Regions from separate parts of the Peribacillus sp. NPDC097197 genome, predicted to be linked through region 1. Evidence: riboswitches for the same ligand, from Rfam matches in the RefSeq annotation. Region 1 holds a riboswitch; each other region holds the start of a gene.

Region 1 (11,522 bases):
TACCCCTCTCTTAGTATAATATATTTGACATTGGTAATTATTCGGAGAAAACATTTACCAATCTTTAAACCTCTTATTCTCATATCTTAGTTCCAAGTGGAAAAAAAGACAATATGAAATGAAGAATGTCATAAAAAGTTCATTTAAAAACCGTAAATATGTGGTAAATGAGCAGTTATATTGTATTATTTTTTTCTTATGCCCTATAATAAATCCTTATAATGAAAAACGAGACAGCTTCCCAAAGTACAGGATTGTCCCTACCTATGTCTATTTTATTTTATATTAATATAGTGAAATAAACAATTGTAACATTATACATCATGGGGAAATATGCCTCAAAATCACCTCTAATGTTAAATATTTCACAATATGAGTAGGATAATATGTCTAATCTGGTATAAACATCCTTTTTCTTCACTTACTTATTTTATACTGATATAAATTATTGTAAGTGTTTTTCCCTTAGCCATTGTGGAAACTAAAAAATCATACTTTTTTATCATTACCTGCATACGGTTTTTTTAAAGTAAATAAGCGTTTCTTCTATTGAAGAAACGCTCTACTCTCCTAATAAAAAAGAAGAAAGGTGTCAAATTGACACCTTTCTTCTTTTTGTTTTGGACTTGAATTTTATAAGCTTCGTTGTTTCCGGTATAATTCTTTCCCCTTTTTTGGTGTTCGCCGTCATTTCTTCTGCCAAGACAAATAATATACCAACCAAGAAAATACTCGCTGCACTTAACGCTATGGTTATCCCTATTGTTGATAGCACATACCCTCCGTTGTAACCGCTTACAGAAAAACTGATTAAAAACAATATAATTCCGATTGTACATCCTGTGCCTGATACCCATTTCAATGCATCCATGATCTTCTGATTAGCTTCCATCCTGTCAGCTCCTTTTCTTTCTATTTTAACAATTTTCACATTTTTGTCAATATTTCTACTATTTTACATTATAAACACGTTGTTTTCCTTGACAAATCATTTCTCTTTATTGGAAGGGAATATAGATATGTTCCCTCATGGTTATATTATTAGCTATACTAAAAATTCTACTCTAAAAGAAAAGACTTCGGACAGTTTTCAATCCGAAGTCTTTTCCTATTAAGAACCTTTCAAGGTTATCGTCAACGTCTTTTCTTTTGCCCCTCGATAGATCTTGAATGTTACCTTGTCACCTATTTTCTTATCTTTGTACAGTTGTTTTCTCAATTCAGCAGCCGTGCCAATCTTGGCGCCCTCAATCGCCACGATGACATCCTGTTGCTGGAGACCTGCATCCGCAGCCGCCGAACCTGGTTCTACACTATTGACCATTACCCCGGTTTTTGCAGGCTCAGGCATTTTCTGTAGATAATATTGTGGGAGTTCCTCTGTATTGGTAAGACTGACACCTAAATAGGGTCGCGTAATTTTTCCCTTTTCGATTAGCTCTTTTACTATCGGGATGACCTCGTTACTTGGAATCGCAAAGCCTAAGCCCTCCACTCCACTTTCCGATATTTTCAAGCTATTGATGCCAATCACTTCACCAGCCGTATTGATTAAGGCACCCCCGCTATTTCCAGGGTTGATGGCCGCATCCGTTTGTAACACATCCAGCTCCCATTCGCCGTCCGAAGTATCAACCGAAATCGCCCTTCCCGTTGCACTAATGATTCCTTGTGTTACTGAGCGCGAAAAATCAAGTCCGAGCGGATTCCCGATGGCCAATACCTCCTCACCTGGTCGAATGCTATCAGAATCACCAATACTGACGGCTTCCGGAGCAATTGAATCATCAATCGTCAACACCGCTAAGTCCGTTAAGGCATCAGCACCGACCACCTCTGCTGTTGCCTTTTTCCCATCATATAACGATATTTCCACTTCCTTAGCTCCTTCGATTACATGGTTATTCGTGATGATATAGGCTTTGCCATTATCTTTTTTATAAATGACCCCTGATCCCGTGCCACTTTCCACCGTTTCATTTTCCGTACTTTGCTGCTGGAGGGGATACCGACTTTGTGTTTCTTGAAAGTTGACGACACCTACAATCGATTTTGAAGCTGTTTCAACCATATCAGCCCTCTGATTGGAATCTGTACTCGTCGACAATTTCTGTGGAGTGACCGTTTGCTCTACGGCTGCGGTTTGAGAGGTTTCATTCACGGATTTTTTCTCGGTATCCCCAAACTCACCCCCGAATACAAATACAGAAGAGGTTACTAAAGAAGCGACCACTCCAGAAACAAGGCCAGTAAACACATGTGACTTTACTTTTTTCGGTTTTTCTTTCACCCTGACTTGTCCTTCACCATTATAGTTCTCCATCTTCTTCCCTCCTATTTATGACTTTCACCTGCCTCCATCATAAACAGGAATTATTAAAAAATTCTTAAGAAACCTTGAAAAAATATAAATTTCTTAGATGGACCGATATATTTGTGGATTGGACCGATAAAGGTCTGGTTTTGACCGATATATTTACGACTTTGACCGATAAACTGCTTACAACCAAAAAAAAGACGCCTCTATTAAAGGCGCCCCTCCTTACATCACTTCATACACTTCTTTTTTCTGCTTATTCACGCCATACCAGCCAAATGTGGCAGTATGTCCACCTTCGTTACTATCATTGACGACTTCAAAGACTTGAAAAATATAGTCTCCCTTTTCATCATCATGATCATATTGGATTTGTAGATGCGGATTATTTTCGGCATCCACATAATCCTTCACCAGCTGCTCCGCTTTCGCTTTTGTAAAGGCTTGGTCCGGGTCCTTCTCCTCTTCAACCGGTCCTTCTTCGGCTGGTTCTTCCTTAGCGGCTTTTTCCTCTTCTTGTGCTTCCTTCGGCGTTTCTGTTTCTACTGCCGGTTTATCTTCAACTTCCGACTCGGGGATTGCTTCTGATTCCTCCCCCGTTTGGTCATCCGTCGTTTCCTCTAAATCCGTCTCCTCTTCAACTGGTTCTACGTCGGCTTCTTCCGTTTTCGCCAACATTTCCGTAGCCTTTTGAACCATCAACTTGCCTTCTTCAAACTTTGCCTTATATGCGGCTGCCTCTTCGAAAAAAACCTGTGCTCCTTCTACATCCTGTTCTTCATATTTTTTCATTCCATCGTAAAGTATGCCTGATAGCTCCATCAGCTCTTTCGCTTCCGCAGTGGGATCATCTTCATAAGCCAACTCAAATGCTTCATGTGCTTCTAAATAATTCTCTTCCTTTAGTTGGCTTTTCCCCAATTCCATGTTTGAATCATACATCCTCGTTGCACAACCTGAAACGATAAATACCATCAATACAATACATACGGATAATTTCTTCATAGTAGCACTCCCCATCCTTGTTCAATGTCCTAAGTTGTCCTATCAATCTCTAAATCTATCTTACCCTATTTCATAAGAAATATCTGACATCTATGTATGAAAGCGACTTTTTTATAGGATATTCATTTTTAGGGTTACTTTTTTACAAATAGTGGTACATCATAATTAAACACTTGAAGGGGTGGTATAAATGAGTCAAGAAAAGCAGACGTATCATGTGGATTTAGTGAGTGGAGATATTCTAGCACAGAAACTAGATGAAAACCCAAGCTTCACCATACAAGCGAATGATGACGAATTAGCCGAGTTAAAGCAATGTTTGGACGACCATCTGAAAGATGATCTTGAAGCTTTTGCCCGTTCTCACGTACCTTATCTTCTCTACCATCATGACCGGGCCAATGATAAATATGATGCGGCCATGAAAAAACTATACCGGATCATATACAGGTTAGGTGACGAGGCCGCCCGGAATCACATTGAGGAGATTGGCATATTGGAGGATAACAAATTCGAGGGAGACAGTGAAATCCAGAAGTTTAAATAAGTACCCTATTAGAACAGGATCTTATATATGAAGATTCTGTTTCTTTTTTCATATAAGGAGGTAGGGATGATAAGAGCGATGAAGTTTATCCTATTGGCTTCCTCTCTTTGTCTACTGTATGGCTGCATGCAAAATCCATCCAGTAAAAAAACCGGGGAGGAAAGTGAAGCAAGCCCAACAACGGAAGAGTCCTCTGAAGAAAGCGGCCTCGAGCAAGGGGTCAGCCAAGTGGCGGAAGGATATTCACAGGCACCCGGGGAAAACGATGCAATCGGTTCAGATAAAGAAAAAGAAATTTATCTTTACATGAAGTCACTATACAACACTGGAGGACAGAATACCCAAGACGCCATCACGGAAAAGGCGAGTAACAAATTCGAGATTACACAAGAACAGGCCGGTACGATTTATATGCAGTATGAAATGAAGTTATCCAAGCCCAAATGAAAAATTCGCCACACTGAAACAAAAGACCAGCAATCATGGCGACTGCTGGTCCTTAATGTTTCAGTGTTTTTGTTTATAATAGGTCACAGCCAAGGCAAGGGCGAGAACTGCGCCTTTCACGATGTCCATTGCATAATATGGGACCGACATCATGATTAGCCCATTTTGCAGAATTCCAATCAAAACGGCCCCGATGAACGTTCCGAAAGCATTCGGTTTACCTGCTCCTAGAACAGAAGAACCAATGAAGGCCGCCGCCACCGCATCCATTAAATAGGGAGAACCTGAATTGATTTCCGATGTCATGACGCGGGAAGCAAGGACGATCCCGCCGATAGCAGCGAACAGCGCCGACAGAAGATAGGCCACTACTTTATATTTATTGACCGAGATTCCCGAAAGTCTAGCCGCCTCCTTATTTCCCCCAATGATGTACATATAACGGCCATGCTTCGTGTAGGTCAAAAAGATATGAGTCGCAACGACAATGACGCTCATGATCAGGATAATCCAAGGCACTTGTCCGATTTTGGCGAAAAATGGGCTGATTAAACCTGTAGCGAATGTTCCATCAGGCATCACCATGTTTTGTGAAACCGTGGCCCCTTTTGTATAAGTAAGGGCAAGCCCTTGAATGATGAACATGGTCGCCAATGTCATCAGCATGTCCGGGATTCTTAACTTTACAATCATGAATGAATTCAATGCGCCCACCACAAGCGAAGCACCAATGGCCGCTATTATCGCAATCAACGTATCCTGGGAAAACCAGACAAACATCGAGATGACGATGGCATTGGCTAATGAGGCAACGGAGCCAACTGACAAATCGAAGCCGTCAACCGTCAAGGAAATCGTGATCCCGATGGCGATGATTGTCACGATGGAGATGGAACGTAAAATGTTAATAAGATTATTCGTTTGAATGAACGATGGATTCGCAATAGCAAAAACCGCAATCAAGATGATGATCGTCAGAATCGTTCCATATTTATAAAAGAATTCGAACAGATCAACTTTTTTCCTGGCTGGCGTTGTTGGTTTCTCTGTAAGAACCGGAATTGGTGTACTCATCCTATTTGCCCCCTGTTGAGTAGAATAGTAGTTCTTCTTCATTTGTCTTGCTTGTCTCTAGCTCCTTGACCATCCTTCCGTCATATAAAACATAGGTCCTGTTTGTGATTCCTATGATTTCGGCCAATTCGGATGATGCATAAATAATCGCTTTCCCCTTTTGGGCTAACTTTGCGATCAGTTCAAAAATATCCTTCTTGGCCCCGACGTCGACGCCTTTTGTCGGCTCATCGAATATGTATACATCCGCATCAGCCAATAACCACTTTCCGATGGCGATCTTTTGCTGATTGCCCCCTGATAGGTTTTCGACCTTCGCTTCCTCTGAAGGCGTTTTGATCCCAAGAGTAGCTATCAGGTCTTTCGCCTTTATCTTTTCTGCCTGGCGATCGACGAAGCTGAATGCCTTACTGAATTTCCCGACACTTGCAGCAGTCAGGTTCGTAGTAACAGACTCCTGTACGAGAACGCCTTCTTTCCTCCGTTCTTCGGGGACTAGTGCCAAGCCGCTCTTCACAGCATGATGGGGCGTTTTCAGGCTAAGCTTCCTTCCTTTTAACACAACTTCCCCCGTTATAATGGCCGTATGGCCGAAAAGCGTTTTACAAAGCTCCGTTTTTCCTGCCCCGACAAGACCCGCTAAACCGACTATCTCACCGGCCCTCACATGAAGACTGACATCTTTGACTTTATCGGCATCCGACAGTCGGTTCACTTCAAACATCACCGCACCTATCTCGGCATTCACGACGGGAAACTGTTCTTCCATTGACTTTCCAAGCATTTGCTCAATCACTTCGTTTTGTGTGATATCACTGATTCTACTGCGCCTCACACTCTTCCCATTTCTCATGATTGTAATGTCCTCACACACTTCAAATATCTCGGGTAGACGATGAGAAATGAAAATAATGCCTACACCACGTTGCTTCAGCTCATTCACAATCCGGAATAGTTCCGTTGTTTCCGTATGGCTTAACGGAGCAGTCGGCTCATCGAGAATCAAGAATTTACATGCGGTTGAAACGGCCCTAGCTATCAAGACCATCTGCTTTTCGGCCAACGTAAGGTCCCTTACCAGTTTTTTCGAAGACACATGGATGTTCATTTCTTCCAAGATTTCCGTCGCTTTTCTATGTAATTCCTTCCACTTGATGATTTGTTTTCTCCCCATGTTCTGTACGGATTCATTCAGCATCACGTTCTCCGCAACCGTTAAATAAGGAATGAGGGCCGTATCCACTTCCTGATACACAATTTGAATGCCAGCTTCCTGTGCCGACTTTGGCGAACGGATATCCTGTACCTGGCCATTTAGGAAAATGTCGCCGGTATAATGGACATGAGCTCCTGATAAGACTTTCATTAGCGTCGATTTCCCTGCTCCATTTGCGCCGACCAATGCATGTGCTGTTCCCGACTGTACTGAAAAATTAACTTCACTAAGCGCTTTTACACCTGGAAACTCAATCGATATCTGTTTCATTTCTAGTTGAATGCCCATGTCCAATCCCTCCCATTAAACAGACACTCTCTTCAACTTGAAAGAGAGTGTCTACTGATTCTGATCGTTACTTCTTATAATGTTCTTTCAATACTTTCATCCAGTCTTCTTCAAATTCCGTTGATACTCCCCAGCCTTGAACAATGCCGGATAGATTGGTCATGTTGACAGCGTCCTTCGATGATTGAAGCTGTTTTTGAGATATCAATGATGCTTCTAAATCATAGGTTTGCGGCGTTTCTTCCCCCGCTAGTTTTTTCGCTAGCAATCTCATATTCACTGCACCAATCAACTTCGGATCAACCGCTGCGGTATACGACCATGAGCTTCCTTTTGTTTGAATCTCCTGAAGGTCGGCATTGGACACGTCAATACCATAGATTTTCACTTCATCGCGCCCCGCTTCTTTTATCGCACGAGCTGCTCCGATAGCGAATGCATCCCAGGTTGCGAAAATTGCGTCTATTTTACCTTTGGGATACTTGTTCAACATCGCCGAGACCGCATTTTGCGTCTGGACCGAAGTATCTGAAGATGCCACTCCGAATCTTTCAATTTCATGAATGCCAGGATTTTCTTTCAGCTTTTCTTGATACACGGCATTTCTTCTCACCATTGGAGGGAAACCATCTACCCAAAGGTATGCAATGTTCGCTTCGCCTTTTTGCTCTTCTATCAATTTGTCAAAAGCAAGAGTTGCCAATGCTTCGTCATCTTGTGAAGTTACTGTTACCCCATCAATTTTCGTTAAATCGCCGATGGAATCGAATGTGACTACGCTTTTCCCTGCATCCACCAGCTTTTGTACGTCATTCACTGTCGCTGCATCATCACCATGGGAAATGATATAGCCATCATAGTCTTCCTCCAGAGCCTGAGCGATGGCGTCATGGAATTTAGCCGTATCGCCATTGGCCGTAAAAGTATCTACTTGGAAGCCAAGTGCTTCTCCTTCTTCTTGCGCCCCTGCTAAGTATTGGGCCGTGTGATCATCGCCGCCAATTTTACGAATGACTTTAATTTTAGCTCCCTCGCCTTTCGCAAATCGCTCTGGAACATTTTCAAAAGATACCTTTTCCTCTTTTTTCGCTTCCCCTGTACTTTGTCCCGAAGAACACCCCGTCAAAAGCAACGCCGAAGCGATGACTGAAACGAAAGCTCCTTTTAAAATTGATTTTCCCATTTTAATTCCCCCTATTTTTTACATTATTCTTATCTGTTAGCTCGGCATAAACACAAAATAAAAACCTCTCTAAAATAGAGAGGTTTAATCAGCTGGTTTGCAGACTTATCCCTCTCTTATCTGTCAAAACATTTCTGTTTTGCAGGATTTAGCACCAATTCCTAATTGGAACGGTTGCTGGGCATCGTAGGGCCAGTCCCTCCGCCACTCTTGATAAGAGAATATAATGTGTTACGTTTCGTTATGGTAAGTACCACTTTATAGGGATATAGTCATTAAGTCAATAGTTTTTAGAATATTTTAAATGTTTTATTTTCCTTGCAGTTTCGCCAGGCGTCTTTTCTCGATTTTTTCAAGGCGTTCGAATTGGCGCAGTTTCACTTCGAACAGGGTAATCGGATCACGGTAGACTTCAGGATTTTGTCTCATATGTTCCAATGTAGCCTGCTGTTCTTTGATTTCGGCTTTCGTCTGTTCGATATTTTTTTCAAGGATGGCAAATGGATTGCGGTAGAACAGGGATATGTCACGTTCCAAGGATTTTTCGAACAATCCAAACTGAGTAAGGAATCTGTCACTGATCATATCGGCAACATCCTGGAAGTCTTCATTTTCCAAGAACTTCTTATATCGATTGTACATATTCGCTTTATTTTGCGGAATGGCACCAAATAGCTTCCCGGCTCCCTTAAGAATCAACTGAGATGGGGTCCTTCTTAGTAATATATTTACATTTTCTATCCGGATGCTGCTTGTCATCCGGTCCGCATCACGGCGCCAGTCATCCAAGACCCGGAAGTCCCCGGCCAGTACAATACGTTCTTCTTTGTATAGCTCATTGAAGCCTGCGCTCATCTCATCCATGAACTGTTGGCTTTGCGTGAATTCTAACTCAGATGTAGCAATCCAGTCTTGAAGCGAGCGGAAATACTGCGGCATGATTTTATCGGATATAAATGCCTGGATCCGATCGTTCATTTCCTGATTCAACTGTATATGCACTTGGCTAAAGTCACTATTCTCAGATAATGTTTTAGAGCAATCACGCAGTAATTCAGGAATTCGTGTGGAAAGCTGTTTTTTCACTTCTTCTTTTAATAAGCGATAAGATCTTGTAATGTTTTCGGTTTTTTCTTTTTCCAAATCAGTCAACTGATTCGTAGCGCCATTCAACTTCACTTCCATCTGTTCATTCCAAGAAATCGAATGCTCGCATTTCCGTTCATTCGCTGCCCGTTTTTCTAATAGATAGGATAAAGTTTTACGCGTGAAGGCAAGGAGCTTCTCCGCCCTCATTTCCTTCCAATTGCTATCTTGATAGTTTGCGTGAAGGAAGACGGCTAGATCCTGCAGTTGCTGTTTGCTGTCATAAAGCTTGGAGAAAGCAAATACCTTCGCGTTCGGGAAATAAGCATTCACCTTATCCCATGTTTCATCTTCCATCCTGACTGCCACTTGATCACTATAGATGGTATCCATTTTATTCAGCAAGAAATGAATAGGAAGTTTAGGGGCCATTTGTTGCATTTCCAATAGCAAATCACGTTCACTGCCCGTGAAAGGTGCCCGTGCATCCAGAACGAACATCACTCCATCGCTCTCCAGTAAGTAATTTTGGAAGTCAGGGTCTACGCTTTTCTCTCCATTAAATCCTGGAGTATCCAGTAGACGCAGGCGATTATTTCTCAAATAATCACTGATGAGTGTCACATCGACAATCGTTCCGCGTTGACGACGCGTTTCATCCAACTCCGTTAACTCTTCGACCATTTTACGATCTGTATCGGTAATTTCATAGATTTCCAGGTCATCGCCATCTTTAACGCTCACAAGAGATGAATGGTCTTCCGCTGCAATACTTTCACCCGCTATCGATTGAATGAAGGATGTCTTGCCATTTCCTGCACTTCCAACAAGAAGCAGATTGAAATTGCTCATATCCTTAATTCCCTCAACCATCCATTTCAGCTTATTGCCGACTGATAGATCATTGCTCTCTGCCCATTGAATGATGGAGTGAATCAGTTTTTCGCCTGCTTCGAGACCGCCTCCCAATCTAGGGGATTTCGCTAACAGACTTTCTGCATCTTGAACAACAAGTGCGCTCACTGTATCTGGGAAAATCTCATTCCAGGAAAGGACAGATGCCGCTGCAAATAACGAAATCTCCCCTTCCGCGATTTTTAACCAATTTTCCAACAGTCTTGGTACGACAGGGCTTAACTCTTTGACTAAATGCGTACCTTCTAGTAATCCTGCATAGGCATCGCGATAATAGACGGAAAGCTCATCCCAAACATCCCCGTTGTTCAATTCGATTTCATCGATCAATTTATTGATGACCTTAAGCCATTCAAAGTAAGAATCCGTATATTTATAGTTCTTCCAAAGGGCTACCGTCATTTTCTCAAAACGATCTTGGTCAAGATTATATAAGGATCTAAGCACGTTCGCGAAATAATCCGGAGCCGTCGATTGTGCAACGCCCTGCTGGATGTATGTTTTCAAAACATCGAACCAAGTCATTGACTCCGTACGGATACTTTCGTTGGCCGCTAAAACTATCGCGCTATTCCAATCCTTTTGCGCTTCAAAGAAGGAGCGCGCAATTTCCGTGACATTTGGATAATCCGGTTGGAAATCGACTGCTTCCTTCACCACTTTGGATGCCAGATCATTTCTTGTTTCTACTATGTATAGTGAAAACAGTTGCAGAAGGACTTCCGTCTTTAATACAGGTTCGCTCGTATTAATGGCTTTATAAATATCTTCTGCCGTCGAATACATCTCTAGCTCAAAGTAGGCATCAGCAATATTCTTCTTAGCCCATTCAGCAAGATTGCCCTCTATATTCTCCCATTTAAATATGGCCGCCTCAAAGTCATGATGCAGGAAGTACACTTCCCCCTGGGCAAACCTGATTGTGGTTAAATCCGATCTTTCCTTTTTTTGTTCCACGAGAAACATTTCTCCCAAGGCTTGAATCGGATGCTTATTTATGTCATCAATCATCGTTTCATAGAACTTTTTGCCAATCAGCTGTTCTTCCATCGTAATTCCCCCGATATATTTCATATTTTCAAGTAAAGGATCAAATCAATAGGTTCCTTTAGATAAGAAAATGATCTGTCAAAGCTCCAAATTATTATTTTAACAAAACAATATGGTAACAACATGTCATAACTCTTACAAGTTTAAAACAGAAACCGCCGGGCTTGTAATGTTTTTAACAAATCGACTCTCTCCCTTAAAATATGCTTTTATGGATTTCACCAGGATATGAAGCAATGCGAGGGATTTCTCCTATACCATTAAATTACCAGAATCCCCGTTTACACACTACCTTAAAATGGTAAAAATAAAATAATATAAAAAAAGCAGCACCTTTGATCATGAAGGATACTGCTCTCTGATAAGCATTGAACAGTAATTGTCCTTTGACAAA
Region 2 (11,522 bases), on a different contig from region 1:
CTTTACTTGATACCGGTCTAAGATGTCCAGGATATCCATTGTATTCGTAGAAGGCCCGTCGTCAAAAGTTAAATAAACTGTCTTTTGGTTTTCTTTACTTTTGACGAGTGGAGTTATTTCTTCCGGAATTATTGCATGTACGGGTCCGGCAAGTGTTTCACTTAGGATCATTGAAAAACAGAATACTATCGTATATAAGTGCAATAATTTCTTCATAATTCTCCCCCTTGCTTTTTACCATTAAGGTGTACTATTCCAGGGGTTTCATGCATCAAATTTTTTTAGAATATAGGCATGGAATTATGGTCTTTAACAACTTCACTTTCTGTATCAGGAATTTATCACCATACTATTCTTAATGTGCTCTCGAAATTAACTCGCCATAATCAATAAGACAGCGGATTTAACCGCTGCCTTACTTATCTATCGACATTAAAATATCTAGCTTCAGGGTGTGCAAACACTATGGCGGAAACAGATGCCTCCGGTTCCATCATGAAACCTTCAGTCAATTCTACCCCAATATCCTGAGGCTGTAATAAGCGGAAGAGTTTTTCCTGGTCTTCCAGATTCGGGCAGGCTGGATACCCGAAAGAAAATCTTTGACCAATATACTTGGCAGCAAATCTCTCTTTCATGGTCATTTCGATAGAATCGCTAATTCCCAAATCGTCACGCATCATTTGATGGATTCTTTCAGCAAATCCTTCAGCCGTTTCGAGAGCAAGGGATTGTAGGGCATGATTTTTTAAGAAATCTCCCTCTTTCTTGAACTTTTCAGCCCACTTTCTAATGCCTCTTCCTGCTGTAACCAGGAAGAAACCAACATAGTCCATTTCGCCAGAAGAAATAGGCTTCGCAAAATCAGCCAGACAAAGGTTTGGACTTGTATCTTGCCTTGGAAAATCAAAAGTTTCCAATACTTCCTGATGATCCTCGGGATTGTATACCACTAATTTGTCACCATCACTTTGGGCGGGGAAAAATTGATATACTGCATTTAATCCATATTCAGGTTCGGATTTCAGGAATTCAATCAGCTCGTCAACCAAATCATTCAATTGTATAGCTTTATCGTTACCCTCCTTCAGTAATTCGGCCACCTTCCCTTTTAGACCCAGATGATGTCCAATCAACATCTGTCTATTGATATAGGGCTGAATGACTTCGAGTGGATATTTTTTTAGTATATGCCTTTTGACATCATGAGGTTTTTGGACCGGTACATTCCTTAGTGGAACCGCACTTACTGGCTTACGTTCCGGTTTTTCAATTAATGCGGCGATGGCAGCATTGGCTTTTGCCTTTTCACGTTTATTTTTCAGTTCCTCTAGGTATACCATTTTTCTGTTCGTATCATGTAGGATATTCGTAACGGCCAAACCATCCATCGCATCCTTAGAATATAGAACAGGCCCATCGTATTCGGGTGAGATTTTAAAATCGGTGAACTTACGGGATAATGCGGCACCACCCACCAAAATTGGGGTGTCAATCCCAGCCTGTTTCAAATCCTGTGCTGTTAAGATCATTTGCTGTGCTGACTTTACAAGCAGTCCCGATAAACCGATAATGGTAGGTTCATGCTTTCGTACTTCCTCAATGATTTGCTGTGGTGCAACCTTAATTCCAAGGTCCACGACTTCATAGCCATTATTGGAAAGAATGATATCGACAAGGTTTTTACCGATATCATGGACATCCCCTTTGACAGTGGCCAAAAGGATTTTCCCTTTTTTAGCATGATCCTCTGAATTTTCCATAAGCGGTTCAAGATGTGAAACAGCGGCTTTCATTGCCTCGGCACTTTGAAGCACTTCTGCCACAATAAGTTGGTTATCATTGAATAACCGCCCCACTTCGCTCATTCCATCCATCAATGGTCCATTAATGATTTCCAGTGGAGCATCACCACGCTCTATGGCTTCATTCAAGTCCTCGATCAATCCTTCTTTTGTACCCTCGATTATGTAGTTACCTAACCTTTCATCTAATGGAAGAATAATTCCATCATCTTTCTTTTCAGCTTTTTTACCACGATAAAATTCAGTGAAGGTTGCCAGTGTTTCTGTTGAGGTATCAAATAAAAGTGCTTCAGCAAGCTTCACTTCCACTTCTGGTATTAAAGCAAACCGTTCGAGTTTTTCCGTATTCACAATCGCGTAATCTAGTCCAGCTTTCGTACAATGATAAAGAAAAACAGCATTCAATATTTCCCTTCCACGTGAAGGCAAGCCAAACGAAACATTTGAAATCCCAAGAATCGTCAAACATTCAGGGAATTTTTCCTTGATTGCTTTAATTCCTTTTACTGTTTCCAATGCGGAGCCAATATATTGTTCATCTCCTGTACCGACTGGAAATACAAGGGGATCAAAAATCAAGTCACTTTTCTTTAGGCCGTATTTGTTTACAAGTAAATCCACTGAGCGAGTAGCTACTTCTATTTTTCGTTCGGCGTCTACCGCCATACCAATTTCATCAATCGTTCCTACTACGACAGCCGCACCGTATTGATGAATAAGTGGAACGATTTTTTCAAACCTCTCTTCACCATCTTCGAGATTGATTGAGTTTATGATGGATTTCCCTTGGGAATGTTTCAAGGCTTGTTCAAGAACGGCTTCATCAGTTGTATCGATGACTAAAGGGACCTTTACCTTTTTGACGACCTCTTCAATGAATTCTTTCATGTCACCGAACTCATCTCCATCAGGGTCTGCCAGACAGATATCAATGACATGCGCACCTTTCTTAACTTGTGCCCGGGCAATCTCCGCTGCTGGTTCGTATTTCTTAGCACGAATCAATTCCTTGAATTTACGAGATCCAATGACATTCGTTCGCTCTCCGACAAACAGGGGTCGCATTGAGTCGTCATAAATAAGCGGCTCGATGCCAGATACGGCATGACCATGTGCAACCTCAGGTAATTTCCGTGGTTGAATATCTTTAAGAACTCTTGAGAGCTCTTTAATGTGTTCAGGAGTAGTACCACAACAGCCACCAATGATATTGACCCAGCCTTTTTCTGCAAATTGTTTCATTTTCTCGGCTAGGGAAGTGGGAGATTCATGGTAATGCCCCTCTTCATCAGGCAATCCTGCATTTGGATAACAGCTAATCGCATTGTCGGATAGATCTGCTAGAGTACGGATATGGTCAATCATAAACTCTGGGCCTGTCGCACAGTTCAAACCGACAGCCAGAGGGTTCATATGCTCTACCGATAAATAAAATGCCTCTATGGACTGACCGGCTAACGTCGTTCCCATCGGCTCGATTGTTCCTGAAATCATTATCGGTACTTCCTTGCCAGTTTTAGCGATGGCCGATCTAATTCCAGAAAAGGCCGCCTTTACATTGAGCATATCTTGACAGGTTTCCACGAGTAATAAGTCTACCCCACCGTCTATAAGGCCAAGTGCCTGTTCCTCATATGAATCGGTCAATATATCGAAAGTCGTTCCACCTGTAACAGATAAAGTTTTTGTCGTTGGTCCCATGGAACCCGCTACATACCTGGGCCAATTATCACTTGAATATTTTTCACATGCTTTTACGGCAAGCTCTGCCGATACTTTATTAAGTTCATATGCAAGCGTGCTTAATTGATATTCTTCCAGCACTAAGCTTGTGGCACCAAAGGTATTAGTCTCTATAATATCGGCACCTGCCGCTAAATATTTTTCATGGATAGTTTGAATGATTTCAGGACGGGTTAACGATAAATACTCATTACACCCTTCGTATTGTTCTCCACCGAAATCCTCGGCCGTTAAATCTTCAGCTTGAATCATGGTGCCCATTGCTCCATCAAGAAGAAGAATCTTTGATTGTAATTGCACGTTAATTTCTCTTTTACTCATGTCCTGCCACCTCAGATGTTTGTTTACGATCATGATCCTTAATATATGTAGTAAGTTCCGCTGTCATTTCATAGCGTAAGAAAGGCGTTATTAAGTAAATTCCCTTGAACCTCTCTTGGGCTGCGTCTACCAATTCCCTTGCTATATTTATAGCTTCAATCCTTGATTTTACTGGATCAGCTCCCGCTGAGGCCATTGCTTTCCGTACACTGTCAGGTAATTTAATCCCCGGTATTTCATTATGGATGAATTCGGCATTCCTCGTACTGGTAAGGGGCATTATCCCCATGAAAATCGGTGTTTCCAAATGTTTTGTCGCCTGATAGACTTCTTCTATTTGTTCTACTGAATAAACTGGCTGTGTCAAAAACGAATGAGCACCGCAAGCGATTTTCTTTTCCATTCTCTGAACAGCCTTATCGAGATATTTCACATTTGGATTAAAAGCTGCGGAAATCTTGAAATTAGCCCGTTTCCCTAGACTTTGTCCGGAATAGGAGTAGCCCTCATTGAATTGCTTAACCAGACTTATCAAATCGAATGAAGATAAATCATAGACAGACGTTGCCCCCGGGAAATCACCAATCTTAGAAGGATCCCCAGTGATAACTAAAACTTCATCCAGCCCGACCGTATGCAATCCCATTAAATGGGATTGTAACCCAATAAGATTTCGGTCCCTGCACGTAATATGGACCATCGGATTCACCCCTAATTCAGCCTTTAATAAATTGGCTAAGGTCGAATTCGATATCCTTGGTGAAGCAAGTGAATTATCAGCTAAAGTAATGGAATCCACCCCAGCTTTTTTCAAGGCTTCAGCTCCTGCCATAAACGTTTCGATTCCTAACTTTTTCGGTGGATCAAGCTCAACTAGGATCGTTCTATCCGTTTTTGCCTTTTCATGAAGAGCTAATTCTTGTTTTTGGTTATTCACTTCAATAATTTCTATATGTCGAGCTTTCGTAATTTTTTCCTTGACTGGCGCTAAAGTGCCAATCATTTCGTTCACAGCTTGTATATGTAGTGGTGTCGTACCACAGCAACCCCCTATAATGGTTGCTCCTTGTTTTCGTAATTCGAGTGCACTTGAACCGAAATATTCTGGTTCCGCTTTATAGACCAGTCTCCCATCCACATAATCTGGAAGACTTGCATTAGGATAGATGGCAATCGACGCCTGCATAGGCAATTTCACTTCTTCCAGTGCCCTTATCATATGATGGGGGCCCAGACGGCAATTCACCCCAACGACATCTGCACCTAGGTACTCTAGCTTTTGAAAAGCTTCATTCAAATGAAATCCATTTTGAAGATTTCCAAGTTCATGCATCGATACATTTGCAATAATCGGCAGGTCCGTTTCCTTTTTAGCAATTTGAAGCACCGTTTCAAGCTCTTCAAAATCATAGAATGTTTCAAGAAGAATTCCATCGGGATCTTCCAGGAGCAAACTGTATAATTGTTCTCGAAAACCCCGTTTTATTTCTTCTATACTTAAATCCGATTTACGTATACTACGCTGGGCCCCAATTGTACCAAAAACATAAGCCTTCCCTTTCGCTACTTGTTTAGCAAGGCTGACTCCTTGGCGATTGATCCGACTGACTTCTTCCTCCAGCCCATACCGTTTCAATTTATTGAAATTGGCACCATATGTATTGGTTTGCAGAATATCTGCACCCGCTTCTAAATAGGCCCTATGTATAGACTCAATTTTATCAGGATTGGTGCAATTTATTTCCTCATAACATTGATCGATTCCATAGGAGTACAACAACGTACCCATCGCGCCGTCTCCAACTAGCATTCTTTCCTTCAATTCACTACGAAAATCCAATTAGTACACCCTCTCTTAAAAACACTATGGTTTTTGTCGGTTTCTATGAGTGTGAGAGTAAAGAAAAAAAACCTTCTCAAAGAAGAAGGCTTTTTTCGAAACATTCTCCTCATCTATCAAGCTCTGCTTGCTGGATTTAGCACCTTTGCCTAGGCTGGTTGCTGAGGTTTCATCGGGCCAGTCCCTTCACCTCTCTCGATAAGATTTATTAAGTTTAATTTTCTAAACATTTCAAAATTTATTTATATTTAATTTACATGAATCATCTGATAATTTCAAGAGTATATTTATCATTTTTTCATTTTCTTCAGACTTTTTAACGATACATCCTTTTAGAAAGCAAGGCTCCCCATTCTTCCGACAAGGATTCAATGGAAAGCAAGGACATTGCCCCCTCCTCCCCATCACGCTTATGAAGGATGACATCCGTTGCATAAAGTACCGTAACCTTATCTTGAAGCCGATCCAATAACACGATATCATCTTGTTGGCCAATTACCCCTTCTTGTATAACCCTAGCAAAATAGCCAGTTAGATTAGTGTCCATCACCAATTTCAAAAACTCTGGCTCTTTGTTAAAGTGGGAGATGGTCGAGCAAGGAATACGCCCCTGTGTAATCTGAATAACGGTCCCGCCAATGCGATAGATATCGCCTATAAACGTTTGACGTTCAGTCATTCCAGCAATCGTCAAATTCTCCCCAAATGCAGGGATGGAAAGCTGCTTATTGAATGTTCGATTCCATAAATCATAATGCTCAAAGGGATAAAAACATAGAGCACGGTCAGGCCCTCCATGGAACTTTCTGTTACCCACTCCATCCCTATCAATCCCTGATTTTGTTACGGTGATATAGTCGATGGCCTTCTTATCCATTGCCGTTTTGATCTTTACCCCCGAAAGCTCCTCCTCTTTTGGCATCCCAATTTGAAGAGACATGATTTTACGATTTTCCATTGGACATCTTCCATTTCTTTTAAATTTCCAGATTGCAATAAAGAAACATTCTTTATATTCAATCTATTCAATTATTTGATTATACCAAAAAAAAGCAATAACCTCTTTACTAGGTATAAAATTCGATGTGAAAAGAGAATGATATAAAAATAATCCCTTTGTTTTAGTAATTTAGTTGCTATTTCCAAATTAATTATGATAGAATATGAACACAATATATAGTCGAAAAAGACAATCCGTCGCCTATATGTTGATTCACGATTAATTTCCTCATTGTCGCTCTTTAGGGGGCGAATTTTTTTGTCTCCTTTTAAAAAGGGTGGAAAACTGTAGATCCTTACTAATTATTTATACCTAACAAGTAACTACCAAATTGAACAGGCGACCTTCTTTTAATGAAAATTTATAGGTGCGATCATTACTTTCCTCACAGTACACCACTTTTTTGATAATTTTGGTGATTTTCTTATGCCTTCATTTTCCCCTTAGCTTCTATTTTTTCGCCCCTTATATTCCAGGTATCGTAACAGCCATGCCGATATCGTTAGCCAAGCAGCTCCGGCAACAAAACCTGCCACAACATCGCTCGGGTAATGCACCCCTAGATAAATGCGGCTCCATCCAATGACCAATGAAGCCAAAAAAGCCAAAAACCATATAATGCCGTTCATATATTTACTTTTGACGATTCGTAAACATACAACTGCAATGCTTCCGTAAACGATAACCGAAGCCATAGAGTGACCACTAGGAAAACTATATCCGGAAACGGATAATAATGGAGCGATATCGGGTCTTTCCCTTTGAAAAAGATATTTTAGCCCCCAATTAAATACCCCACCCATTGCTGAAGTGATTATTAAGTATAAAGCAAGCTGTTTTCTTCTGTATAAGGCCAAAATCAAGGCAAATATACCAATTAGTACGACTATCCATGTCACCGACCCAAAAAATGTGAGCGTAGTCACAAAGCTGATAAATTGTTCACTAAAGGGCACTTGGATGAAATTGATAAGGACTTTATCAAATTCGATTAACTCCCCTTCCTTCAGTTCTTCCACAATTTCAATAAAAATGAAAAAATAAACTAGGATTAAACCAGCCATCATGGCAATATAAAGAAGTTTTTTTGAAATATGTATGCTAAAAAAGTTATGCATTCTCGGACACCACCTTTTCCCTCATTTATCACGCTACCTCTAGGATAAAACAAAAAAAGCCTAAGCGATAGATTTCGCTCAGGCTTTTTTTACGCTTGTTTCTTTTTAGGCTCCGCTCTTTTGCGTGTCGTCTTTTTCTTTACAACCATTTTCTCCGGCTTCGTCCTGTCAATGGACGCTTGTAAAGCTGCCATTAAATCCGTCACATTATTGGCCACGGGTTCTTTAGATTTTGCTGTAATGGTTTTCTCGCCAGTTTTCTTTGATTCAATCAATTCAAGCAAAGCTGTTCTATAATCATCTTTGTATTTAGTCGGATCAAACGTCGATGTCAACTGATCAATTAATAATATGGCCGTATCGATTTCTTTTTTTGCAATGGCATCATTAGCAGGAATATTAGGAACGTCGGTTGCAGAACGAACCTCATCAGGGTAATGAATGGTTTCCATCAACAATGTGTTATCCACGACCCGAAGGATAGCCATTTGTTCTTTGGAACGAATGATGATTTTAGCGAGACCAACCTTGCCTGACTCCAAGAGTGCTTCCCTCAAAAGAGAATAGGCTTTTGTACCGCCATCGTTTGGAGACATATAATAGCTTCGGTTGAAATAGATTGGATCAATTTCCTCTATTTTAACAAAATCAATGATTTCCACTGCCTTATCTTCATTTTGTTTTTTTAATTGCTCAAGTTCATTGTCTTCTAGGACAACAAACTTTCCTTTTGTATACTCAAACGCACGAACAATATCATCCTTGCCTACTTCTTTCTGGCAAACTGGACAAACCTTTTCGTATTTTATCGGTGAATGGCATTCCTTATGCAAAGTTCGTAAGGATATATCCTTATCTTCCGTTGCCGCATGAAGCTTTATCGGGATATTCACCAAACCAAAAGAAATGCTGCCTTTCCATATTGTATGCAAATTCCTCACCTCATCGTTGATTAATTGATTCACTGTTATTATCATTCCCATTTCTTTCAAAAAAATTATATCTCAACTCTTAAAATTAAGATTTTATGGGGAAAATACTAATAAACGCAATGAACGGAGGGAAAAATGTGATAAAACCAATGTTGCCCACCTATCATCCAGAAGCTCCTTGTTCTAAGGAATGGATATATGAAGTCAAATATGATGGCTTTCGGGCCATTTTAACGATTGAAGAAAGTAAAGTGGCAAAGCTGACGAGCCGGAACGGAAAAGAGTTGCTGCCTCTTTTTCCGGAAATCGGTGAATTCCTAGAAACCTTGAACCTCGAAGGTATACTTCCCCTTCAACTAGATGGAGAACTAGTTTGGCTAACCAATGAAGCCAAGGCAGACTTTTCCGAGATACAGTGGCGTGGACGTTTGAGAAACCAAACATTGATATCCGAGGCTTCCACCCTCTCCCCATGCCGATTCATAGTGTTTGACTTACTAACCTTAAATGGAAAAGACATTACCAAACAAAACTTGTCGGAACGGAAAGCTTTGTTGAAGGGCTTAGGAAAGAAACTTCATTTCCCAGAAAATCCTAGCCCCCATGAAGAAAGCCCAATCCAACTGATTGGAAACTATGATACTGCAAATGAATCGATGAACAAGGTCATTCTCATGGATGGGGAAGGGATTGTAGCCAAGAACATCAACAGCATATGGCACGAAAAACGGTCAACCTCCTGGATCAAGGTGAAAAATTGGAGGGTATTCCCCTGCTTTATCACTGCTCTTCATAAAGAAAACGGATATATTTCAATTTCCGTTTATAAAGACGGTGTAATTACCCCGATTGGGAGCGTCAAAAATGGCATGAGTGCCCAGGATAAAACCATTTTACACGAATTGATTAAAAAAAATGCCGTCGAAGAGAATGCGAAGTTCTTTTACCTCCATCCTTCCATTTGTATCGAAGTGCAATTTCTGCATGTTCATGAAGAAAATGAATTACGGGAGCCTCAGTTTTCCCAGTGGCTGTTGCAAACGATACCAAGTGAATGTACTTGGGAGAGGTTCCTTATCAGTCAATTTACTTTTCCGGAGTCGGTCCATATAACATCACCAGATAAACCGATTTGGGCATTTAAGGATAGAAAGGTGATAAAAGTTGAATACCTCCAATATTTACGGGAGGTGTCATCTCATTTCTTGCCTTTTCTAGCCGACAAACTTCTGACAACAATTCGTTACCCTCATGGCGCAATGAACCCTGAACGTTTTTTTCAAAAAAATAAGCCAGAGTATGCGCCCGCATCGATTCAAACGTTCCTGAATGAAGACATCGAGTATATGCTATGTAATGAACTGGAAACATTGCTTTGGTTTGGCAACCAACTTGCCTTGGAGTTCCATGCACCATTTCAGAAAGCTGGCTCTACTAAACCAGATGAAATTGTATTGGATCTTGACCCTCCCTCGATTGAGTATTTTAACTTGGCGATTCATGCCGCTCTTGAAATAAAGAAAGTCTTGCTTCCATTACATATAGAAGCATTCGTAAAAACTTCAGGAAATAAGGGATTACAGATTCATATTCCACTACCGGAAGATACTTTTACTTATAAAGAGACACATATTTTCACTGATTTTCTTGGTCAATACTTAATAAGCTCCTTTCCAAATGACTTTACCTTAGAGAGAATGAAGAAAAATCGACAAAATCGACTTTATCTCGATTTTGTCCAACATAGTGAAGGGAAAACCATTATCGTCCCTTATTCCCCTCGTGGAAATCATTTCGCCGGGGTAGCCACTCCCTTATCATGGGAAGAAGTGAATGAAAACCTTAGACTGGAAGATTATACAGTGGAAACTGTACCTAACAGGATCAAAAGGTTGGGCTGCCCCTTCAAGAATTACAGGCAGATTGATAACGGCCCAGCATTTCTAGAGGTTTTATCCTTCCTTAAACAACAAAAGGGGCCTTATAAGTCCAAAAAATAAAACAGGTGAAGAAAAACGAATCGTTTTTCTTCACCTGTTTTTCTTTTTTTAAAATAATTTACTGATTTGACAGCCTTTTGTCCCTTACCATTTCGTTTTCAAAAAGCTTTGTACTTCATCCTGCATCTTTGCATATAATTTTGTTTCCTCTTCATATTCATGTTTTTCAAGCACTGTGAAAACCTCTGGCTGATCGATGTCTATTTCAAGCAACGCTTTGAACTCATAGGTTGCATTTCCAATCAGGTCAATGGAATACGCATTACTCTCTTCATCATGGTGAACGATACATTTCACTTTTCCACCGTTGTTATAAACGGAAATTTCCTGTTCAAGCGAATTAAGTCCAATCGAGCAAGTAACCAGACTTGAAGCCGACATCGCAGTTCCACAAGCATTCGTGAAGCCTACACCTCTTTCGAAGGTACGAACATAAATGCTCCCAGGTGTCAGTTCTTTTACAAAACTGACATTGACCCCATCCGGAAACAGGTCATTCGGTTGGTTCACTTTCGTGGCAAGCTCTTCCTGTAAATTACTTTGCAATACATCGCTATCCACTAAGGTGATCAAGTGTGGATTTGGGACAGCCAATGCCGAAAATAGGAGGGAATCATGCAACTCAGGGAGCAATTCATTTAACAACTGATCCTTTTCTATTGCAAGCGGAAGATCCTTGACCTTAAAGCTGACCGGAGAAATTTCCACTTTGAATGTTGGAATTCCCGCATAAATATCATCCGTTTTTTCGACGAGTAAATTC
Region 3 (9,030 bases), on a different contig from region 1:
GGACGTACCCATCTTCAAGATGCGACACCACTAACTCTTGGCCAAGAAATCTCCGGTTGGAAAGCAATGCTTGATAAAGATTTGGCGATGATCGAAGAAAGTAGCCAAAAATTATTGAACCTTGCATTGGGCGGTACGGCTGTAGGGACTGGAATCAATACGAAAAAAGAATTCCCGGCACTTTCTGCTAAACAAATCGCAGCGGATACAGGACATTCATTTGTCACATCGGATAATAAGTTCCATGCTTTAACAAGCCATAACGAAATTGTTTATGCACACGGTGCTCTTAAAGCATTGGCTGCTGATTTAATGAAGATTGCCAATGATGTTAGATGGCTGGCAAGTGGCCCAAGAAGCGGAATCGGTGAAATCGCCATTCCTGAAAATGAGCCAGGCAGCTCCATCATGCCAGGTAAAGTGAATCCGACCCAATGTGAAGCAATGACAATGATTGCGACACAAGTTGTCGGAAATGATGCTACAATCGGTTTTGCAGCAAGCCAAGGGAACTTTGAATTGAACGTTTTCAAACCGGTCATCATTTACAACTTCCTGCAAACCGTTAAATTATTGACTGATGGCATTCATTCCTTCAATGATAACTGTGCGGTAGGAATTACAGCGAATGAAGATAAGATCAAAGAAAATGTTGATCGTTCTCTTATGCTCGTAACGGCATTGAACCCACATATCGGGTATGAAAAAGCGGCTAAAATTGCGAAAACTGCATTCAAAGACAACTCCACTTTGAAAGAAGCGGCGTTGAAACTTGAATTCCTAACGGAAGATGAATTCAAAGCATGGGTTGACCCTGCTAACATGGTCAATAAATAATCAACAGGTAAGCATCCTTCCTCGCATGTAGGGAGGATGTTTTAATGTGTTAAAATGATGGAATAAACGAATACTTAAACTAGATAAATCGAACAGGAGGAATGGTCATGTCTTTATGTCCACTATGCAATGGTCTTAGAAAAATGCATTTGGAATGCCCTAAATGCAGTAGTGACCTTGAAGATCAAGGGAAATTGATGGATTATGCCGATGATTACAGTGCTTATATGGATATTGATACATTGAAAAAAAATGACGGTTTTCCCGAATCCCTTCAAAAGGGACAATGCCCGCATATTATGAAGTGCCCCAACTGCGGACACGATGAAGTGATTTTGGTACAGGAATAGAGTTCTTGAATAATAGGGTGAGACCTTAGAATAATTAATGATCGAGACTTTTTCATAAAAATGAGAAGTCTCTTTTTTATGTGGATCATTTTTTCATGAAAAGGAGGTTACCTAAACTTGGAATTGGAAATTCATAGTGGAAAAATAGAGGGATAGTGGGCTTGTCTCGCCGTATAATGTTATGGTAGTGAGTTATTCGTGGAGAATGGAAAGTAGGGTGGTAACCTTGGCAATGCTCTTATTGGTTATGATTTACTTGGCTTTCATAAGCCTGGGTCTTCCAGATTCCTTACTGGGTGCTGCCTGGCCGGTCATGCAGTCTGATTATGACCAGCCACTGGAGACTGCAGGCTTACTTTATATGATTGTTGCAGCAGGGACCATTTTCTCAAGCCTGGCTAGCGGCTGGTTAAATAAACGACTGGGGACGGGAAAGGTCACGTGTATAAGTGTGGCCCTGACAGCGGTGGCCTTATTTGGCATTGCCTATTCTCCCTCTCTGGATTGGCTTATTATCTGTGCGATCCCTTTGGGGCTGGGTGCAGGAGCTATCGACGCTGCGCTGAATAACTACGTGGCGTTGCATTATAAAGCCCATCATATGAACTGGCTTCATTGCTTTTGGGGAGTGGGGGCAAGCATAGGACCCATCATGATGTCTTATTATATGGCTAATCAAGGCACATGGAGAGCTGGTTATGTAACCATTTCCTATATCCAGTTCACCCTAGCCCTTTTACTCGTGTTAACCCTTCCATTATGGAAGCTAGTCTCTCGGAGGGTGCCAATCGATGAAGGTAGCACAGTGAATCCGGATTACTTGGAAGAACGGGTATCCAAGGAAAGGCCGCTTAAAATCAAAGGAGTCAAGTATGCATTGTTCACGTTCTTTTTCTATTGCGGCGTTGAATCAACGTTAGGACTGTGGGGAAGCAGCTATCTTGTGAATAGCAAGGGCATGTCAGCTGCTTTGGCCGCTCAAGGGGTCTCTTTTTTCTATACGGGTATTATGCTAGGACGGCTTATAACAGGATTTATTCTTTTGAAGGTCACCAACCATCAGCTCATGATCCGATTGGGACAGATTGCAGCACTTATTGGGACGGTACTCCTTATCCTGCCCTTGCCGGTTACGATGTCGCTTGTCGGTTTTGTTATAGTCGGATTGGGCTTGGCCCCCATTTATCCTTGCATGATTCATGAGACCCCCGCCAGGTTCGGTAAAACCCATTCACCGTCCATCATAGGATATCAAATGGCTGTGGCATACACGGGGACCACCCTTTTGCCGCCCTTTCTAGGGTTAATTGCTTCGTACACTACGCTTGATGTATTTCCGTACTTTGCTCTGGTTTATGTGATGGCCATGCTGTTCGGATCTGAAAAGTTGAATGGAATGTTGAAGAAGCGTTGGGCTAATTAAGATCCCTACCTTGGATGGGAGGACTACCTCATGAATCGTTATGAAGTGATGAACGTGAATGCCATATTTTAAAGTCTTATTGCTTCGTGGTAGGCAGGCGATTAGACGCAGGATAATGAAGCTGAAAAAAGAAACGTGGAGCGGGTCGATAGAAGTGGATGAGGTAAGTTTTTGGAATAGAATAGTTCGGCGGATCGTCCATATATCGAGGAAAAGAGGAGTATAAAGGAGCATGTAATGTGAGTTTAGCGAGCTATATTGGGTGTAACGTGGAACTCCGTCTTAGTGAAGATGAAGAGCATAACGCCTTAATTCAGATTGGAGATTGTTTTTCAAGTAAATACGACAAACAACATGTAAAAAAGTATCAATTCACGGCACAGTTTGTTTATGAAGTGTCATCCGACTGGGGAATTGAAATTTCAAAAGATATGAGTCCAAGCCAGTGTTTTGAATCAAAAAAGAAGCTTACGGCATTATGTGAAATGATGAATGACTATCTTGAGAAAGGTGAGTATTTCGAATTGTATAGTTGCTGGGTAGGGGAGGAGAAAGAAAAACGAGTAGGTGAGTTAACGTTAAAAATGGATACATTGAATGTTGATTCGATTGAAATGCCTGAAAAGACATTGGTTCGATTTGAGAAATAAGTTGAGGGAAGCCTTGGTCGATAAGGCTTCCCCCATTTGGATGCAAATCCAAATCAAAAAGTAATTACTTAAGCCATCTTCGTTTGCTGGTTGCCTTCCATTTCTGATTCTTCGTCAAAAATACGTTGCTCGGACTCTTTATCAAAGAAATGGGTTTTATTCATATCAAGGGCCAGGTCAATGGCATCACCAGCCTGGATGATATGTTTGGCATCCACCCTGGCAACAAAGTCCTGTCCGGCGAATGTCGAATAGAGCATGATTTCGGCACCCATTAGCTCGGCCACATCGACTTGAGCCGTGAATGTTGAAGTGGGCGATGCGGAAATGAACGTTTCTTCGTTATGGAAATCCTCAGGCCGGATGCCAAGAATGATGTCTTTTCCGATATAGCCTTGATTACGAAGCGTATCCATTTTGAAAGGAGGCACCTCAAGTGTTTGCTCCCCAATTTGAATGAATCCATCCTGCAAGGTACCTGTAAAGAAGTTCATGGCAGGTGAGCCGATGAATCCGCCTACGAAAACATTTACAGGCTTTTCATAGACATCTTTCGGTGCACCCACTTGCTGGATGATGCCATCCTTCATGACTACAAGCCGGGTGGCCATGGTCATGGCTTCTGTTTGGTCATGGGTGACATAAATCGTTGTTGTATTGATCCGTTTGTGCAGTTTAGCGATTTCTGCGCGCATTTGTACCCGAAGTTTTGCATCAAGGTTGGAAAGGGGCTCATCCATCAAGAAGACTTTGGCATCCCGAACAATGGCCCTTCCAAGTGCCACACGCTGGCGCTGCCCGCCAGAAAGGGCTTTAGGCTTCCGTTGTAAGAAGTCTTCAAGTCCAAGGATCTTGGCAGCATCATGGACGCGTTGCTTGATTTCCTTCTTCGGCGTTTTCCTTAGCTTCAGTCCAAAAGCCATATTGTCATAGACGGTCATATGAGGATATAAAGCGTAGTTCTGGAAAACCATCGCAATGTCCCGATCTTTTGGAGGCACATCATTGACCCGCTTGCCATCTATAAAAAGATCCCCTTGGGAGATGTCCTCAAGGCCGGCAATCATCCTTAAAGTGGTCGACTTTCCACACCCCGAGGGTCCGACGAAAACAATGAATTCCTTATCGGCCACGCTAAGGTTGAAGTCTTTAACGGCTGTCACCTTATTATCATAAATCTTGAAGATATGATCCAATACTAACTCTGCCATGAACTATTCCTCCTCTTAAACTCCTAAATTCGTAATGATATTTATAGTCTACTCTATCAATACTGAAATAAATATGGGCACACTGCACAAAAGGGATAATTATCCTTTTTGCTCATTTAAGAGAATGAGGAGGTAGGCAGCCAAAGCATGCGGAAAATTCCGTACATCCAGTCCTGTTTTTTCAGCGAATTTATCTATCCTGTATTGCAGGCTGTTCCGATGGATATAAAGTTGTTTAGCTGCCAATGAGGCGTTGGAATTACATTCGATATACGTTTTAACCGTTTTGATCAATTCATGATCCTGCCGCGTCTTGCCAAGCAATTCATTGATGTACCATCTTTTATCCATGTCAGTACAGGCATTCATGAGTGCGTAGGGGATAATATTGGGTAATTCCGTCACCTTAACATCGGATAGATGGAGCAAAGAAAGTGTGAAACATTTTCTCTCTTGTATCAGATGGTGATGAAGGTCCGCATCGACAGGGTGAAATCGACCGGCATAGACCCTGATCTTCACGTAAAAGTCACTCTCGAGTGTAGATGAGATGGCGAGAAAATCATGCGTCGATAAGGGTTCATCCATGTCTGATTCAATTAAGGTTCCCGCCGTTTCATTCTCCCAGACCAGGATGGAATCGGATGGTACGAATGAGAGAATCGCTTCCTCGAAATGATCGTGTGAAAAATCCCCATGGGCCAGGTTAAAGTAGGTGAACCGGACATTCTCCCAGTTCGTTAGGGGCTGGGAGGCACGCGGCCCAAATAAAAAATCATTCCAAGTAGTTTTTTGGGTAGTGGAGGTGTTTGGACTTTGGAGTGATGGAGTGTCAAAGAGTAGCGTAAGCAAACGGATTCCCTCCGCCGATATGTCTGAGCGGGGAATGCCAATTGTATGGCCGAATGGATCTTCCAACCAGAAATATGCCGAGATGTCCTGTGCATCTTTTTTATCTGAAAGGGAGTTTGGGAATGTATGTTTAAGCTTATTAAGCATCATGTTCACCTTCTTTCCATTCCATTATATCCAAAAAGGGCAAAGCGGAAAAGAAAACAATGACTGCGTTCGTAGGTATTGTTAATCAGTAAAGGCCTGCCCCAGACAGGAGCAGACCCATACTTGCTGTTTCCTTATTTCATCCAATCGGGTTTACCGAAGCCTTGGAACTTGTCATCAATCACCTTTTCGAATTCGGCACTTTCTACAACTGATTTGATATCTTTTGCAAATTGGGCGTCTTTATCCTTAGTGTTTACAGCCACGACATTGCGATACGTATCTGGCATGTTTTCTAATGCAAGAGCATCTTGAAGGTCCATTTTGGCGGCAATCGCAAAGTTACCAGGAACGGCCGATAGGTCAACACTGTCCGTTGCACGAGGTAATTGTGCCGATTCCAGTGGTTCGAATTGAATGTTCTTCGGATTCTTTGTTACATCTTTCTCAGATATTCTTAATGGATCAACATCCGGATCCACGTCAATCAGGCCCTCATCCAATAAAACTTTAAGTGCACGGGAGAGGTTGACTGGGTCATTGGGAACGGCGATGGTCGCACCATTTTTAATATCGGTCAATGATTTGTATTCCGTGGAGTAAATGCCCATCGGTGCCGTTGGAACAATAATAAGGTCAGAGAGCTCTAAGTCATGTTCCTTTGCGAAATTATCCATATACACTTTATGCTGAAAGAGGTTGGCATCGATCGAACCATTACCAAGTGATTTATTCGGCTGGATATAATCACTGAATTCGACGATGTCCACTTTGTAGCCAAGGTCTTCAAGTCCGGGTTGTATGGCTTCTATGACCATGTCGGCATAAGGGCCAGTCGTTGCCCCGATTTTTAATTCTTTCTTGTCCTCCGTTTTAGTTGTCGCATCGTCATTTCCGCAAGCTGACAACCCAAGGGCTAATGCACATATAGATAATAATGAAGTGATTTTTTTCATGAAAAATTCCTCCTTGTTTAATGTAGTGTCATCGTTAACATTCATGAATCTTATCGTTTGTTTACATAGTGAGAGGCCTTATCGCCTATCATTTGGATGATTTGGACAAGACAGATCAGAACGACCACCGTTGTGATCATGATCGTGTTGTCATAACGGTAATAGCCGAAACGAATCGCGAGGTCACCGATTCCTCCTCCGCCGATTGTTCCTGCCATAGCCGAGAAGCCGATGAGTGATATCGTCGTTAATGTCACGCCTTGGATGATTCCAGGCCTTGCTTCAGGAAGAAGCACATCCTTGATGATCATCCATGGGGAAGCGCCCACGGCGATCGCGGCTTCGATCACTCCCTTATCTATTTCCCTCAATGTAGATTCTACGATCCTAGCGAAAAAAGGTATGGCGGAGACTGATAGGGAAACGGAAGCCGCTAGCGGTCCAATCGTTGACCCGGTAAGGAATTCGGTTAAAGGAAGCAAAGCGACTAAAAGAATGATAAACGGAATCGAGCGGACTAGATTAACCACGAAACCGAGGGACCGATTCAACGTGATATTTTCAAAGAACAAATTCCTGGTCGTCGTAAACAGCAATACTCCTAGAGGCAGTCCAATCAGGAGGGCAACCGCAAGGGAAATTCCGACCATATAAATCGTTTCCAGAAAGGCTTTATTAAGGTCAGGCAAAATATTGATGATGGAATCAAGCAGTGACATGCTTTAACACCTCCACGGATCGGGTCCGGCTTATTATGTATTCAAGGGCTACTTGCACTTCTTCAGGCTCACCAATCAATTCGATGATCAAGATTCCTAGAGGGATATCCTGGATATATTCAATTTTCCCGTGCAGGATATTCCCTCTGACAGAATAGTTTTGTAGAGTATCCGAGAGAATCGATTCACCAGCGGTTTGCCCTTCAAATTGTATTTTGATAATCGTTCCTTTGTTTTCCCTTATAAGGTGGGGAGGAAGTTCAAAATCCAGCACGCTGCTGATGAACTGCTTAGTCAGTTCTTGTTTGGGTTGTGAAAATATTTCATAAACAGGGCCATCTTCAATAATTCGTCCATCTTGCATGACGGAGACACGATGGCACAGTTCCTTGACCACTTCCATTTCATGGGTGATCAGCACGATGGTGATGCCCAGTTCTTTATTGATCTTTTTCAACAACTGTAAGATCGACTTCGTAGTGGTTGGATCAAGGGCTGATGTCGCTTCATCACATAATAGGACGGTAGGGTCATTCGCTAAGGCCCGTGCAATGCCTACCCGCTGTTTTTGTCCGCCACTGAGTTGAGCCGGATAAACATCTTTTTTATCCCGAAGGCCAACGATATCCAAAAGTTCCAGAACGCGGTTAGTAATGACCTCCTTTGGTTGATGGGCGGCTTTCAAGGCGAAGGAGATATTGTCAAAAACCGTTTTGGAACTGACTAGGGAAAAATGCTGAAATATCATGCCGATTTTCTGGCGTTGTTTGCGAAGCTCCTGGCTTGATAAGGTTGTTAAGTCGACGCCATCGATGATGATGCTACCATTGGTCGGACGCTCAAGAAGATTCAGACAGCGAATCAATGAACTCTTTCCCGCGCCGCTATACCCGACAATCCCATAAACCTCTCCCGTTTGAATGGTTAAAGATACATTATCCACTCCGATAACTCGGGTATTCTTCGAGATATATTCCTTTCGAACTGAACGAATTTCAATCATGATGCTATCCTCCTTATACATAAAAAAGCTACCTCTATCATTCAGAAAGAGGCAGCGAAATTATATCCCGTCTTATCTTTCAGAATGGTATTTCATTCTGCAGGAAGGGGCACCATTCCCGATGTGGGGCGGTTGCCGGACGTCATAGGGCCTGGTCCCTCAGTCACTCTTGATAAGTTAATTACTATTTTAGTATTTTATTATTTTTTTAATATAATCTATATTATTTGTTAAATACAGTAATGTCAATTATTTTTTGAATTTTATCAAGATTATGAATCAAACGATCTACTTGCCCAGATTATAGTGGCCATTTGCTAAGTTACACGGAACGTCCCGGATCTTACATGGCCTGTCTGCGTAAGAATATGGACTTTGATCACTCCCATCATTAGAAAAAATATTATACTTGTAAAAAGTATGGAGAGATAATACATTTATTGTAAGTAAATTAGTAAATAAAGGATGATGAGTTTTTCCAAAAAAATGATTGGGGTGGAAAGTCATGCTGGAAATGAAAACGATAAACGATGTGGTTTGCGTAAAAGGGACACCGGAAGGAAACAAATCAGGCATGAGCGTGAATGTGTTCTTAACCGATGGCATGTTAGTTGATACGGGTGCAAAAATCTTGTTGAAGGAACTTACTCCATTCTTTGAAACCGCTGATTACGATATGGTTGCGCTGACGCATTATCATGAGGACCATACGGGTGGGGCCGCATGGATACAGGAACATAGGAACGTTCCCATCTATATTCATCCGATGTCCCTCGATATTTGTGCAAAGGATGCAGAATATCCCGTTTACCGTAGAGTTTTTTGGGGAGATAGGGATGCCTTCAAGGCAGAACCATTAGGAGGGGTCGTCCATTCACGCAC

What was found. Region 1 has a riboswitch for S-adenosylmethionine ahead of ACQKL6_RS15810 (sugar ABC transporter substrate-binding protein). Riboswitches for the same ligand answer to the same signal wherever they lie in the genome.
Region 2: another riboswitch for S-adenosylmethionine. It lies ahead of ACQKL6_RS03215 (bifunctional homocysteine S-methyltransferase/methylenetetrahydrofolate reductase); the one in region 1 lies ahead of ACQKL6_RS15810 (sugar ABC transporter substrate-binding protein).
Region 3: another riboswitch for S-adenosylmethionine. It lies ahead of ACQKL6_RS18200 (methionine ABC transporter ATP-binding protein); the one in region 1 lies ahead of ACQKL6_RS15810 (sugar ABC transporter substrate-binding protein).

What each region holds. Positions count from the first base shown of each region.
Region 1 is NZ_JBNNST010000012.1:89,251-100,772, reverse strand. Features, by position in the region: gene ACQKL6_RS15845 (hypothetical protein) at 593-892, opposite strand; gene ACQKL6_RS15840 (S1C family serine protease) at 1,112-2,323, opposite strand; gene ACQKL6_RS15835 (hypothetical protein) at 2,543-3,322, opposite strand; gene ACQKL6_RS15830 (hydrolase) at 3,513-3,869, shown strand; gene ACQKL6_RS15825 (hypothetical protein) at 3,936-4,316, shown strand; gene ACQKL6_RS15820 (ABC transporter permease) at 4,377-5,390, opposite strand; gene ACQKL6_RS15815 (sugar ABC transporter ATP-binding protein) at 5,392-6,894, opposite strand; gene ACQKL6_RS15810 (sugar ABC transporter substrate-binding protein) at 6,962-8,077, opposite strand; SAM riboswitch class I at 8,191-8,297, opposite strand; gene ACQKL6_RS15805 (GTP-binding protein) at 8,387-11,128, opposite strand.
Region 2 is NZ_JBNNST010000002.1:169,960-181,481, forward strand. Features, by position in the region: gene ACQKL6_RS03205 (polysaccharide deacetylase family protein) at 1-216, opposite strand, end outside; gene metH (methionine synthase) at 420-3,869, opposite strand; gene ACQKL6_RS03215 (bifunctional homocysteine S-methyltransferase/methylenetetrahydrofolate reductase) at 3,862-5,709, opposite strand; SAM riboswitch class I at 5,816-5,914, opposite strand; gene ACQKL6_RS03220 (MOSC domain-containing protein) at 6,026-6,667, opposite strand; gene ACQKL6_RS03225 (phosphatase PAP2 family protein) at 7,153-7,827, opposite strand; gene ACQKL6_RS03230 (Ku protein) at 7,917-8,759, opposite strand; gene ligD (DNA ligase D) at 8,897-10,759, shown strand; gene dapF (diaminopimelate epimerase) at 10,844-11,522, opposite strand, start outside.
Region 3 is NZ_JBNNST010000018.1:54,912-63,941, reverse strand. Features, by position in the region: gene fumC (class II fumarate hydratase) at 1-837, shown strand, start outside; gene ACQKL6_RS18235 (hypothetical protein) at 945-1,187, shown strand; gene ACQKL6_RS18230 (MFS transporter) at 1,414-2,610, shown strand; gene ACQKL6_RS18225 (hypothetical protein) at 2,850-3,260, shown strand; gene ACQKL6_RS18220 (ABC transporter ATP-binding protein) at 3,329-4,471, opposite strand; gene ACQKL6_RS18215 (PucR family transcriptional regulator) at 4,571-5,470, opposite strand; gene ACQKL6_RS18210 (MetQ/NlpA family ABC transporter substrate-binding protein) at 5,605-6,426, opposite strand; gene ACQKL6_RS18205 (methionine ABC transporter permease) at 6,477-7,145, opposite strand; gene ACQKL6_RS18200 (methionine ABC transporter ATP-binding protein) at 7,132-8,148, opposite strand; SAM riboswitch class I at 8,218-8,327, opposite strand; gene ACQKL6_RS18195 (MBL fold metallo-hydrolase) at 8,654-9,030, shown strand, end outside.